Regions from separate parts of the Caballeronia sp. DA-9 genome, predicted to be linked through region 2. Evidence: predicted binding sites of a transcription regulator. Region 2 holds the regulator's gene; each other region holds the start of a gene.
What was found. The regulator LexA, encoded in region 2, represses DNA repair genes until DNA is damaged. The targets are predictions, from matches to a motif close to ACTGTATNNNNATACAGT.

Region 1 (4,113 bases), on a different replicon from region 2:
AGCGAGCGGCACGGGGACCCGCGCTAGTAGCGCGGGGAGAGCCGCGGACCCGAAGCGAAGCGAAGGGGCGCGACAGCTGGGCCGTAGCGGACCACGGTTCGGGGTCGTCCAGTGGCCAAAGGCCACGGTGTATCCCCCGCTTTAGCGGGGCTGGATGCCAAAAGGCGTTTCTCACGCAGCGCAACTTAACTTTTTTAGGAAGAGACGATGGATCAAGCAACTACAATCAGACCGGAATGCCTGCGCCCAGCAGCTGACGGCTGGTTGCAACCGACCGGTCCCGAGATTCGTGAGGTTATCGAACGCGCCGGTTTCACAGGAAGCAAAGCCGGGAAGTATTTGGGCATAGCCACACAAGAGACGGGCGGCTGCCGCCAGATCCGTAAGTGGATCGCTGAGGACGCGCGCATCCCCTATTCCGCGTGGGCGTTGCTATGCCACGCTGCGGGTCTGGGCCTTATTTGGGTAAGTGAACCGGTTTGAGCATCAAGAGGACGTGCCAAACGCGCGCGGCTGGTGCGGCGCTGTCCGCGTTAAATCGCATAGTCGTAATATGCAACGAATTCCGCGTATTTCGCGTTGCCCAGTTCAAAAGCCCCAATTTGCATAATCCCGTCATAGTGGCGCAGATCTGAACCCACAAATCCATTGCCCGTGAAGGTTCCGGGCGTAACCGAGCATAGAGTATGTGGCGGTAGCGTTATATCCGACGACAATGCGAGCGGTTTCATCGCTTATTCCTTGCATGGACGAGCGGCTCATACGTCGACAGAAACCGCAGAATATCCGGCTCCAATACTGAGACTGTAGCCGTCGTCGTGGGTGATGAACTTCCTTGCGGCCGTCTTGCTCGGGTTCACCTTGAGGCGGTCCGCGTGTTTTGCCAGTGCCTGGTGAATCATGGTTTGAACGCTGCTCGCGCCGTCCCAATGAAGCTCAGGCAATTGGATGCGGTACAGGTCCCCGGACCGGAACTGTTGAACGGTGAGACGTGTGACTCCGGCCTTTCTGAAGTTGCCGCCGTAGCGGCGGCTCACGCTTGCAATGGCGCGCTCCACCGCAGCGTCCGAATAGCGGCGGCTTGACGTGATGTAGTCGGCGCCGAACCGGACTTGCTCGCCGTCCATCATGTGGTGGATCGAGCCTTGATAGTCGATCGAGCCATCGAAATAGGCTGCTTTGAATCCCTTCGTGATCGATTCGAGTTGCGCCGCGTTCGGGCCATCGGTCCAGCTCACATCTATCGATGCGCCACCGCTGTACGTGCTGCTACGCACGGAAAACTTAACCCCCGGAAAGGCTTCCTTTAGCGATTGGCGAATAAGCTTGGCGGTTTCGGCACAAGTAAAATATTTAGTCATCGTAGTTCTCCTTAATATTGAGTTGAAAACCTAGATCCGTGTGACGCTGACGTTCCACCACGGCGCGCCGTCGAACACCATGCGAATGCGCGTGCCATTTAAAAGGACCTCTTGGACATCGCCTTTGGCATATGCTTTTTGGTGGGCCTCGGAGGGCGCGGGAGGAAATCCCGCTTCGTTGGTGAGGTTGCTTGTGTGGGTGGTCGTTGCGCTCATAAATCCGTCCTTTGCCTGTCGTTCTGTTTCATCTGCTCTTCGGAGCCGCCTCGACGCATGTTTTGCACGGGGCGGATTCGGCACAAGGGCATGCCCGGAGGCCGCAGCGAAGCGCAGCCGCAGGCGAGCATCGAACGGGTGAGGACATGGCGCAGCGAACCCTTGTGCCGAATCCGCTTCGTGCTATGCGTCGATTAAGAGGCGGCTTTGAAGAGCAGATGGAACGCGCTTTGAACGACAGGCAAAGGATGGAGCGCGTCGACGTGGTTCCCACACATGCGACCTCACGCGCGGGAGCCGCAAGGCTCTCGCACACTTGGCGCATCGCGCCACTGTTCAAGGGTGGGTGAGCGGAAAGCGATTGGTTTGTAACTGGATCGGTCAGGCGTCAGCCCATTTTTCGGGATTGCCAAGTTCCGGCTCCCGCAACCGAAATCCAGTGTACGATACTGTATGGATATACAGTGCTCGCTATGAACGCCCTGCCGAAAGACATCGAGTCGCTACACCCAAGTCTTTGGCGAGGGACGCAATTGGCGCGTGCCCATGGGCGTACCGTGGACACGGGTTACGCAGCGCTATCAGCCGAGCTGCCTGGCGGCGGCTGGCCGCTGGGAACCATGACCGAGCTGCTTTTACAGCAGCAGGGGATCGGCGAAATGCGCCTGCTGGGTCCCGCCATGGCGGCGTTATCGGATAAGCGCTCGATCGCATTGATCGCGCCGCAGCAGATTCCGAATGCGCACTGTTACGCCTTTATGGGCATAAATCCGAGCAAGCTCATGTGGCTTAAGGCTGCTAAGTCATCCGATGCGCTGTGGAGCGCGGAGCAGATCCTGAGAGCAGGCAGCTGCGGCGCCCTCGTGCTCTGGCAGCAACATATTCGCGCCGAGTCGCTCAGGCGCCTGCTGCTGGCGGCACAGAGTTCCGAGATGCTGTTTGTCGTCATGCGACCGCTGGCGCGTGCCCAGGACTCGTCGCCGGCGCCCCTTAGACTTGCTGTTCGGGGCGTCGCTGAAGGCATCGCCGTCGAACTGATTAAGCGGAAAGGCCCCGCTGCGCCGGCGCCGATTATGGTCAAACTCTCTCCGTCGCCCAACTTGATCAGCGAGCATCGTCGCGTCCAGCGGCGCACGGTCGAACTGCCCGTGCCTGCGGTCGAGCACGCCGCGGTCACTGAATAACGCGATGGGGATCGATGCCATGGCCAAAGCCCTCCCTGAGTTTGCGCCACTGAGCCTGAAGGAACTGCGTTCGCTTTGGAAGAAGTACCGAGGGAACGAAGATATCGAGCGACTCGTGTTGGAGGTTCAGTTCAACCGGAATGTGATCAACGAAATCGACAACTACTTCAAGATCATTCATCGCACATGGCGGCAGGAAAATCTCGGCGAATTGGTCGCGATCGAAAAATTGCGGCTTTTGTTGGTCAAGCAGCACCTGCGCCAGACCGTCCTCGCCGAGATCAAGCCAGCGCCCAAGGGAACGAAGCCATCTGAGCCACCCGAGCCCGAAGCTGCGTTGGTCGATTGACGGGGCCCATGACGCACATCGAGGCGGGTTCGATAAATGTTGGAACTACAACGACTTATGGGCTTTCAAGTGATGTTGTCCACAACGCTGTCCACAAATTGTGTGGACAACATCGTGGGCTCGATATCGTGGCGAGGATCAGTCAGTGATAGCGAACGTGTCGCGATCCTGGTCCGCGATCCAGCGAGGGGGCTTGCCGCGACCGCTCCAGGTCGCGCCTGATGCGGGGTCACGGTATTTCGCAGCGACAGGCGCCGATTGCTTCCGCGGGCCGCGACTACTGCGTGGCTCGAGGTCTTCGGACTTAACTTCGTATAGGGCCATTTGCTCGCGGATCCATTCGATCGCGTCACCCCGCTCGGCGTTTCTGAGTTCTTCGATCTGCTTTTCCAGTGCTTCACGTTGCGCAAGCAGGGCGCGGTATCCAGTGTCCGTCATTTGGGTCGTGTTTTCTTCTATGATTAGTGATGTGAGTTCGACCGATTATGGCTCCGGCCGTTCCAAAAACGAAGATATGGCAAAGCCTTTACGTGCGCCACTCTGTGCCGATTGTACTTTGACCAGGCCGTGCTACGGCGAAGCGCAATCGACCCTTGGACGATTCGACATTAGGTCAGGACAAAAATTAAAATGAGCACGCAACTAAGCAATCGGTGCAGGACATCCCTATACCGCGTGATATTCGGTAAGCCCAACAGTAACGACGAACGCATCGTCTTCCTGATGGCCGGCAGCCGAGAAGCTGCGTCCAAGCGGGCGACATCGGTACTTGCGGCGCTCTTTGACATCGAGCCGCTCGAAGTCTATCTGTACAACCTCGCGTCCTTCGTCGACCTGGTCGATTCGGGCGTGAGCGACGACGAAGACCTTCGTATTTTCGAACTGGGTTGGAAGGGACCAATGGTCAGTGTATGGGCTGAACACCCCCTGTTCCTCACCGACGATTCATCGCTCCTTGGCAAGTGGGCCGAACTCTACGCGGACCTCGCCAGCGCGACGGCAG
Region 2 (4,113 bases):
CCGAGGGGACCACGATCTCGAACTTGTCCGGACCGAACTCCTTCAACGACAGAAACGCCTCGTTTTCCCACGCAATCAGCACGTCGCCCTGACCACGCTGCACGAAGCTCGTGGTCGCGCCACGCGCGCCTGAATCCAGCACGCCGGCGTTTTTATACAGCTTCGTCACGAAGTCCTTGGCCGTCGTTGCATTTCCGCCCGGCAGATGTTCCGCATACGCCCACGCCGCGAGGTAGTTCCAGCGTGCGCCGCCGGACGTCTTGGGGTTCGGCGTCACAATCGATACACCCGGCTTGACCAGATCCGGCCAGTCCTTGATCTGCTTCGGGTTGCCCTTGCGCACGAGGAAGACGATCGTCGACGTGTACGGCGACGCATTGTCCGGGAGGCGTTTTTGCCAGTCCTGCGCCACGATGCCCTTCGCCGACAACGCATCGATGTCGTAAGCAAGCGCCAGCGTCACCACATCGGCTTGCAAGCCATCCAGAACGGCGCGCGCCTGACCGCCCGAGCCGCCGTGCGACTGCTTGAACGTGACGGTTTCGCCAGTCTCGGCTTTCCATTTCTTGCCGAAAGCCTGATTGAAGTCCTGATACAGCTCACGCGTCGGGTCGTACGACACGTTGAGAAACGAGGTATCGGCGTGCGCCTGCGCGATCATCCCTACCCCCGACGCGGCCCCGATAACCGCTGTCGCCAGCAGTTTCCTTGCACGCGCGCCCCATCCCGAATTCCGACTCAGCATTCCCCGTTCTCCGTCTTATGGTGTTTGATGGGCTGAGTCTATCGACGGGCTTTCATTATTAAAAATAATTGTTCCTCATTCTTTTAGATCGAAAAGTGCTAATGAAGGCTGGAAGCGGCGTTGCGACCAATAAATGGCTGTTGAAGCGCCGCATTTTGGGCTGTCGTGTGGTGCAAACGACGTCGAACTTAAAGTAAAGCTTGAAAAGCGGCGAATACTGTATAAAACTACAGGCATCTGTTCATCCATACAGTGGATCGCGGACCAGACAAGGGGCTAAAGCACGTGACCAAAATGAGCAAACTGACTGCGCGGCAGCAAGAGGTGTTTGAACTGATCCAGCGCGCTATCGAGCGGACGGGATTTCCGCCCACGCGCGCCGAGATTGCCGCGGAACTTGGCTTCAGTTCGGCCAATTCCGCCGAGGAACATCTTCGTGCACTGGCTCGTAAAGGAGTGATCGAGCTGGCCGCCGGATCGTCACGCGGTATCCGCTTGCTGAACCAGGCAGGTCCCGACGACGGACCGCATCAATTCACGTTGCCGCATGCCAGTATCATGCAATTGTCATTGCCGCTGGTCGGGCGCGTGGCTGCGGGCAGCCCGATCCTTGCGCAGGAACATATCTCGCAGCATTTCGCCTGTGATCCGGCCTTGTTCTCCAGCAAGCCCGACTATCTGCTGAAGGTTCGCGGACTTTCCATGCGAGACGCAGGCATCTTCGACGGCGACCTTCTCGCGGTGCAAAAGAAGAACGAAGCCAAGGATGGCCAGATCGTTGTCGCGCGCCTTGGCGACGACGTAACGGTGAAACGCTGGAAGCGCCGTCCTGACGGGGTTGAACTGATCGCCGAAAATCCTGACTACGAAAATATCTTCGTGGCTTCGGGCAGCGACGAATTCGCACTTGAAGGTATTGCTGTAGGACTGATTCGATCCGGCGAACTCTGACGCGCGCCGGATGCTGTTGAATTAACGACGGCGTTTGGTTTTGTTCGGTTCTTTCGTTCAAGACGCTGTTTTCTGAATCTGCGTGGCGGCAACGGGTGCTCCTGCTTCCGGCCGCGCCACAGTCGAATTTCCGGTTTTGTAAAGCGTGACGGACATCGCATTCGCGATTGACCGGCGCGCACCCTATTGTTCACGGAGAAACATCATGGAACGATTTGCCCGTCTGTTTTCTGTCGCGTTTTTATCGGCTGCGTCAGCTTCTTTTGCGCCCGCAGCGCGCTCACCACTTTCGTTCAGGCAATTCCGGGAGTTCGGCCGCTTTCGGCATTTGCGCGCGCTGATTTCCTGCAAGACGCGCAAGGACACCCATACGCCAGACCTCTTCGACGAACCGCCCGTCCTGCCGTCGCGGCAGCCAGCGTTCGCGCGTGTGTCGCTGAATGCTTCCGTGCATGCGCAGGCTGAGCGGCGTGCACCGGTACGCGTTTATCGCGGTGAATCGCGCGTCATCATGGTTGGAAATATTGAAGCGGTGTCGCGCATGATCGACCGCTGCGTCGACGAAGAACGTGCGGGTGTCGAAGGTGGCTTGCTTGCATGAACCTTCGGGTCGTTTTTTTGCCAATGAGTTTGAGGGATCGATTTCGTGGCGGCGCGGTCAACTAACAGTGGTTGGACTTCTCGCGCCCGGAAATTCGCGGTTCGCTCATCCAGTTATTCAGCTCATTTGCACGAAGGCGCCCTGACGTATGTCTCGTACGAGCAAGTCGGTTTTAACTGCATTGATTGTGGTTGCGGTCATCGCGGCGCTCGGGATGTTCTACGCGTCCCCGTATATCGCGCTCGACAGGATCAAACGCGCCGCCGACGCTCGCGACGCCGCGACGGTGAATGCATACGTGGACTTCCCGCTGTTGCGTGAGAGCCTGAAGGACCAGGTCGGTCAACTGATTACGCGAAAGATCGATGTGCAAAAAAGCGGCAATCCGCTGGCGCTACTTGGTGCAATGATCGGCGCGGCGTTGATTGGCCCGCTCGTGGATTCGTATGCAACGCCGGATGGCGTAGCGGCGATTTTAAATGGCATGCCGCCGCGAGGCGAGCCCGGCGAGAAACCACCGGCTCCGTCTTCGAGCGATCCCACGGCTGCTGGAACACCGCCAGCCTCGCCACAACCGCCGCCCGTGACGAGCACGCCTGCCCAACCCGCGCCCAAACAGCCGCCTCGGACTACTGCTGGCTACAGGAGTTTCGATACCTTCGCGGTCAACTACCAGCATGGCGCCGGAGACGCGCGCTACTCGGCCATTCTCAAACGATACGGCCTGTTCTCGTGGAAACTGGTGGGTATCGAGTTGAACGGGTGAACCGGGCAGGTTCGTCGTCAAGCATTCACTTCCGCCTTCGCAGGCACTGCGGCATGCGCCGCGTCCTCCTGCTCGGCCGTTGATCCGACCGGCGACACGGCCACCAAAATGCTGCACGACACACGGTCCATCAGCGGTGTGTTACCCGCGCCCATCCACCACCGTGCAAGGCCCGTGCGGCAACGGTGTCCGACCACCACCAGATCCACCTGCAGGCTTTGCGCCAATCCGGCGATTTCATCGATAGGATGACCGAACGCAAAATGACCCTGCGCGCTCACGCCGCGCTCCGTCAGCCACTCCACGCCTTCGCGCAAGATATCCCGTGCGGCGTCTTCGAAGCGCCCGCAGGCCATGTCCGTAAGCAGGCCTGCGCTTTGTGCAATGCTGGAACGCATATCCACAACGGCCAGCAGATGCGTTTCGGCCTTCAGCTCGAGCGCAAGATTCGCGCCGTCACGCAGCGCCTTTCGTCCTTCACGAGAGCCGTCGTAGCACAGCAGGATTTTTCGGTAGCTCGCCATGGTGGTTCTCCGCGCTGCTCGTGGCAGCAAAGGGCATCGAAAAAACAGTCGTCAACGTGTTGCGTGTTCTGCCCTGTGCCCAGCGGGCGACAAAACGCGTGTCGCGTTGCCGTCATCATGGTGCGTCGCTAAAACGCTTGCAACGATGGAAAACGCTAATGCATGTGCATCGCGGAAAAAACTTCAAGCGTGCAGCGTGCCAGCACGCGTAACGCCTTGTCTGACGGGGCTCTGCGGGTTTGACCGGCACTTCACCACGAGCCCCGCGCAGTCACGGGATGGCGTTCATGCGCATAGGCAGTGCAGGCCATGCGCGCCGCCGCGCCGCGCTGGTGCAATCGATTAAACTAGGCAGCTTGTTTCCGTCCCGACGCCGAGTCCTCCCGCATGGCAGATGCAGCAGTGTTACCCCACGACACCCGACCGGCGGATCACGCGCCGGTACGCCCGGCTATCGAGTTTATCGATGTCGAAAAACACTACGGCGACAAGACGGTCGTCAATGGATTGTCCTTTCACGTACAAC
Region 3 (4,113 bases), on a different replicon from region 2:
TATGGAACGAGTTCCACTTACGTGGGCAACGGCGCCCGCTCGATGTGGATAGCGCCCGAAGGCGTCATCTACACGGCGTCGCTCTGGGATGAAAACGAAGGCGGAATCGCGATCTACCAGAACCGCAAGAGCGCGGGTTCCATCGGCATTCACAACGAGTTCCAGGGCAGCGCCATTACGGGCAATGCAACCTCGATCTTCGCCGCCATGCAATACGACAGGAACAAGGGCAGCGGACTCGTGGGCCGATACAACCGCGCCACCAAGACCCGCGATTTTGTAATCGCCGTCAGCGCGACCACGACCGAAACGCGCGCCGATGTCATCACCGGACTCGCCACCGCCGGTTCCCTGCTCTACGCGAGCGACTTTCCGGGAAATCGTGTGCGCGTCTTCACGACCGACGGCGTCTGGCAACGCGACATCAACGTGACAGGCCCCGGCGCGCTCGCCCTCGATAACGCCGGCAACCTCTGGGTCGCGCAGAAAGATGCGGGCGCCATCGTGGAATTCAGTCCGGACGGCGCTGCGTTGAACACAATCCAGATGCCCGCTACATCGCGTCCGTCCGCATTGTTTTTCGATGCCACCAACGGGCAGCTCATGGTCGGCGATCAAGGGCCCGACATGAACATCAAGCTCTACCAGACCGCGGGCGCACCCGCCCAGGTCGGCACGTTCGGCATTCAGGGCGGTTATCTCGACACCACGTCGGGCATCAAGGGGCAGGTCGGCGACCGGCGTTTCACGCGCGTGGTGGGTATCGGCAAGGACGCGGCCGGCAATCTCTACGTGCTCAGCAATCCCTGGGGCGGTACCTGGGACCTCGCACGCAACGGCAACACAGACATCTACGTCTACGACACTTCAAGCATCCTTCGATGGAGACTTCAGTCGCTCAACTTCGAAGGCAACGGCGAGCCAGACCCGGGCACGGACGGCGCGTACTTCTATGGCGGCTTCAACGTCTATACCGGCACTGCCGGGGGCACGTTCGTTGCGAACACGGTGAATCCGTTCGACTTTCCGTCCGATCCGCGAATCGACATCAACGATACCCAACGCGGCCAGCACTTCGCGCAAGTCGCCACGGTCGGCGCGAACCGCGTGATGGTCGCGGCCGGCCAGAACCCGGGCGTGTTCAATTTCTATCACTTCAATACGGCCAACGGTTACATCGCGATTCCGGACGGATCACTGCCGGGCGCGCTGTTCAACACGAGCACGCTGATCACGGGCGGATTCTCCCTCGACAGCAACGCGAACATCTGGGCGGGTCCGGACAGGACAAACCGCATTTACTACTATCCGCTGACCGGATTCGACGCCAACGGCAAACCCTCGTGGGGTCCCGGCTTCGCGTACGCCACGCCGAGGTCCATCCTGCCTCTGACGCGGATCATCTATCTTGCTGGCAGCGACACCATGATCCTCGCGCAAGGCATTATCGGCAGCACGGACTGGACGTCCATAGGAACGCGCGTCGAGGTGTATCACGGCTGGCGCGCGGGCAATCAAACAGCGCCGAATCCGGTGATCAATCTCACGAGCGCCAATCCGAAATCGATCGCCGCCGCAGGCAATTATCTGTTCGTCGGATATGTGCACACGGCGCCGAACATCGACGCATTCAATCTCGCGACGGGCAGCCTCGACATCACGTTCACCAACAGCAATCCCGGGAATGTGGACGTGGGCAACGACGTGGATTCCATGTATGGCTTGCGCGCGTATCTGCGCTCGACCGGCGAGTACGTCGTCACCAAGGATAACTACAACGAGTCGAGCATCATTGTTTATCGATGGACGCCGGGGGCCGCGGCGAATGCGGCTCAACGGTAGCGGGCGGCTGCGGATTGTTCGCCGGATTGGTGTCGAACTTGACGACGCGCTCTATGCCAACCGTGCCCGCGAGCGCCGACAATTCCGATTGCAGCGTGTCTGCAATGTCCCTGGCATAGACATCCTCACCGTTGACGTACGCCGTGAACGAGCGCAGATATCTGGCTTTTTTCTCGGGATTCTCAATCGTGTCCCGCGTCCATTGGTACAGCGGATATTTATCGGCGCCCGATTTTTCCGCCTCGGCCACATAGCCGGCAAATGCATCGAACTGGCATACAAGGGTGGCGCCATGCCGCAGCAGCACCTCGTCCAGTTCCGGCGGCATGCGCTGCGGATCGTCGCGCACGGTTCCGGCCAGTTCGGGTGAGGCGGTGATCCTGATCTGGAAGAGCCACGTGTCGACCATGCTTGCCTCGCTACAGGTGTGAGAGTTGAACGATCATGGCGCAAAACCCGCGCCAATTGGTACGCCATTGCAGCCTGATTAGCGCAATCCAGTTTTCGATGTAAAATACTGTACATCCATACAGTTATTGATGCCATGTCCGATCCTGGCGGAAAAATCGGTGCACGCGGGGCGCCGCCATGACCACGCGCCGTATTGCGCATCTCGACATGGACGCGTTCTATGCGTCGGTCGAACTCCTGCGCTATCCCGAACTGCGTGGCCAGCCCGTGGTAATCGGCGGCGGAAAGAACGCCACGCCCGAAACCCTGCCCGACGGCTCCCGCCGTTTCGTCAGGCTGCGCAATTACGCCGGCCGGGGCGTGGTGACGACCTCGACCTACGAAGCGCGCGCGCTCGGCGTGTTCTCGGCCATGGGCATGATGAAAGCGGCGCAACTCGCGCCGGACGCCATCCTGCTGCCCACCGATTTCGACTCGTATCGGCATTATTCGCGGCTTTTCAAGGCGGCCGTCGCCACGTTCACCACGCAAATCGAGAACCGCGGTATCGACGAGATTTATATCGATCTCACCGCCCTGCCGGGAGATCCGGCGGAGATCGCCACACGCATCAAGCAGGCCGTGCGCGACGCGACCGCCCTGTCGTGTTCGATCAGCGTCGCACCGAACAAGCTGCTGGCGAAAATCGGCTCCGAACTGGACAAGCCGGATGGCCTGACCATTCTCACCGCCGCCGACATCCCGCTGCGGATCTGGCCGCTGGCGGTGCGCAAGGTCAACGGCATCGGGCCGAAGGCGACCGAAAAGCTGGCGGCTATAGGCATAGAAACCGTCGGCGATCTCGCGCGCGCCGATCCGCAACTGCTTCAGGCAACGTTCGGGCGCAGCTATTCGGCGTGGCTCGTGGAAGTGGCGCAAGGTGCCGACGAGCGGCCCGTCGTGGTCAGTTCCGAGCCGAAGTCAATGAGCCGCGAAACCACGTTCGAGCGCGACCTGCATCCGCGCCAGGATCGCAGCGCGTTATCGGCGGCTTTCACGGATTTGTGCACGCGCGTTGCGGACGACTTGCGGCGCAAGGGCTACGAAGGGCGCACGGTCGGGATCAAGCTGCGCTACAACGACTTCAGCACGGTCACGCGCGACCTGACTGTGCCCGCGCCCACGGCCGACGCCACCGAAATCCGCCGCGCCGCCACCGAATGCCTGCGGCGCGTGCCGCTCGACCGGCGCCTGCGGCTCCTGGGCGTGCGCGTGACGGCGCTGGTGCCGGCGGGGTCGTATATCGCCGGGCCGGCGCCCGTTCAAGGCGAACTGCCGTTCGCCGCCGATTGAGGAAACATCGTGTATCAAAGCGATCTGTTCGATCCCGCGCCGCTCGATCTCATCACTGACGCCGAGTGCGGGATCCGCTATCTCCCGGATGTGGTCCCGGCCGCCACGGCGCAAGCGTGGTTCGAGCAAGTGCTCGGCGGCGTGATCTGGAGCAACCAGCGCCGCATGATGTACGAGCGCGAAGTCGATGTACCACGCCTGACGGCGCATTTTTCGCTCGGAGCCGCGGACTTGCCCGAGCCACTGCAAGAGGCGGCGGCTGCGGTCAGCGTGGCGACCGGCGCGGCGTTCAACAGCGTGGGACTGAACCTGTATCGCGATGGCAATGACAGCGTCGCGCCGCATAACGATCACACCCAGGAACTTGTGCCGAAAGCGCCCATCGCCATTCTTTCGCTGGGCGCAACGCGCCGCATGACGGTCCGCGCAAAATCGGGCAAAGGGCGCACGCTCAATGTGGATCTGCACGCAGGCAGCGTCGTCGCGATGAGTCATGCATCGCAATTCACGCACAATCACGGCATCCCG

Region 1: imuA (translesion DNA synthesis-associated protein ImuA) is a predicted target of LexA. The motif match lies at 2,026-2,043, and genes of this name have one in related genera.
Region 3: dinB (DNA polymerase IV) is a predicted target of LexA. The motif match lies at 2,359-2,376, and genes of this name have one in related genera.

Annotation. Positions count from the first base shown of each region.
Region 1 covers NZ_CP195135.1:98,036-102,148, reverse strand. The annotation lists gene ACRWA7_RS34805 (XRE family transcriptional regulator) at 208-483, shown strand; gene ACRWA7_RS34800 (hypothetical protein) at 534-731, opposite strand; gene ACRWA7_RS34795 (LPD29 domain-containing protein) at 759-1,361, opposite strand; gene ACRWA7_RS34790 (hypothetical protein) at 1,392-1,577, opposite strand; gene imuA (translesion DNA synthesis-associated protein ImuA) at 2,051-2,761, shown strand; gene ACRWA7_RS34780 (hypothetical protein) at 2,766-3,110, shown strand; gene ACRWA7_RS34775 (H-NS histone family protein) at 3,249-3,548, opposite strand; gene ACRWA7_RS34770 (hypothetical protein) at 3,741-4,113, shown strand, end outside.
Region 2 covers NZ_CP195133.1:1,659,297-1,663,409, reverse strand. The annotation lists gene ACRWA7_RS23920 (sulfate ABC transporter substrate-binding protein) at 1-745, opposite strand, end outside; gene lexA (transcriptional repressor LexA) at 1,040-1,696, shown strand; gene ACRWA7_RS23910 (hypothetical protein) at 1,902-2,297, shown strand; gene ACRWA7_RS23905 (DUF2939 domain-containing protein) at 2,446-3,063, shown strand; gene ACRWA7_RS23900 (universal stress protein) at 3,081-3,587, opposite strand; gene nodI (nodulation factor ABC transporter ATP-binding protein NodI) at 3,975-4,113, shown strand, end outside.
Region 3 covers NZ_CP195132.1:266,736-270,848, reverse strand. The annotation lists gene ACRWA7_RS07540 (SMP-30/gluconolactonase/LRE family protein) at 1-1,842, shown strand, start outside; gene ACRWA7_RS07535 (hypothetical protein) at 1,790-2,251, opposite strand; gene dinB (DNA polymerase IV) at 2,431-3,585, shown strand; gene ACRWA7_RS07525 (alpha-ketoglutarate-dependent dioxygenase AlkB family protein) at 3,595-4,113, shown strand, end outside.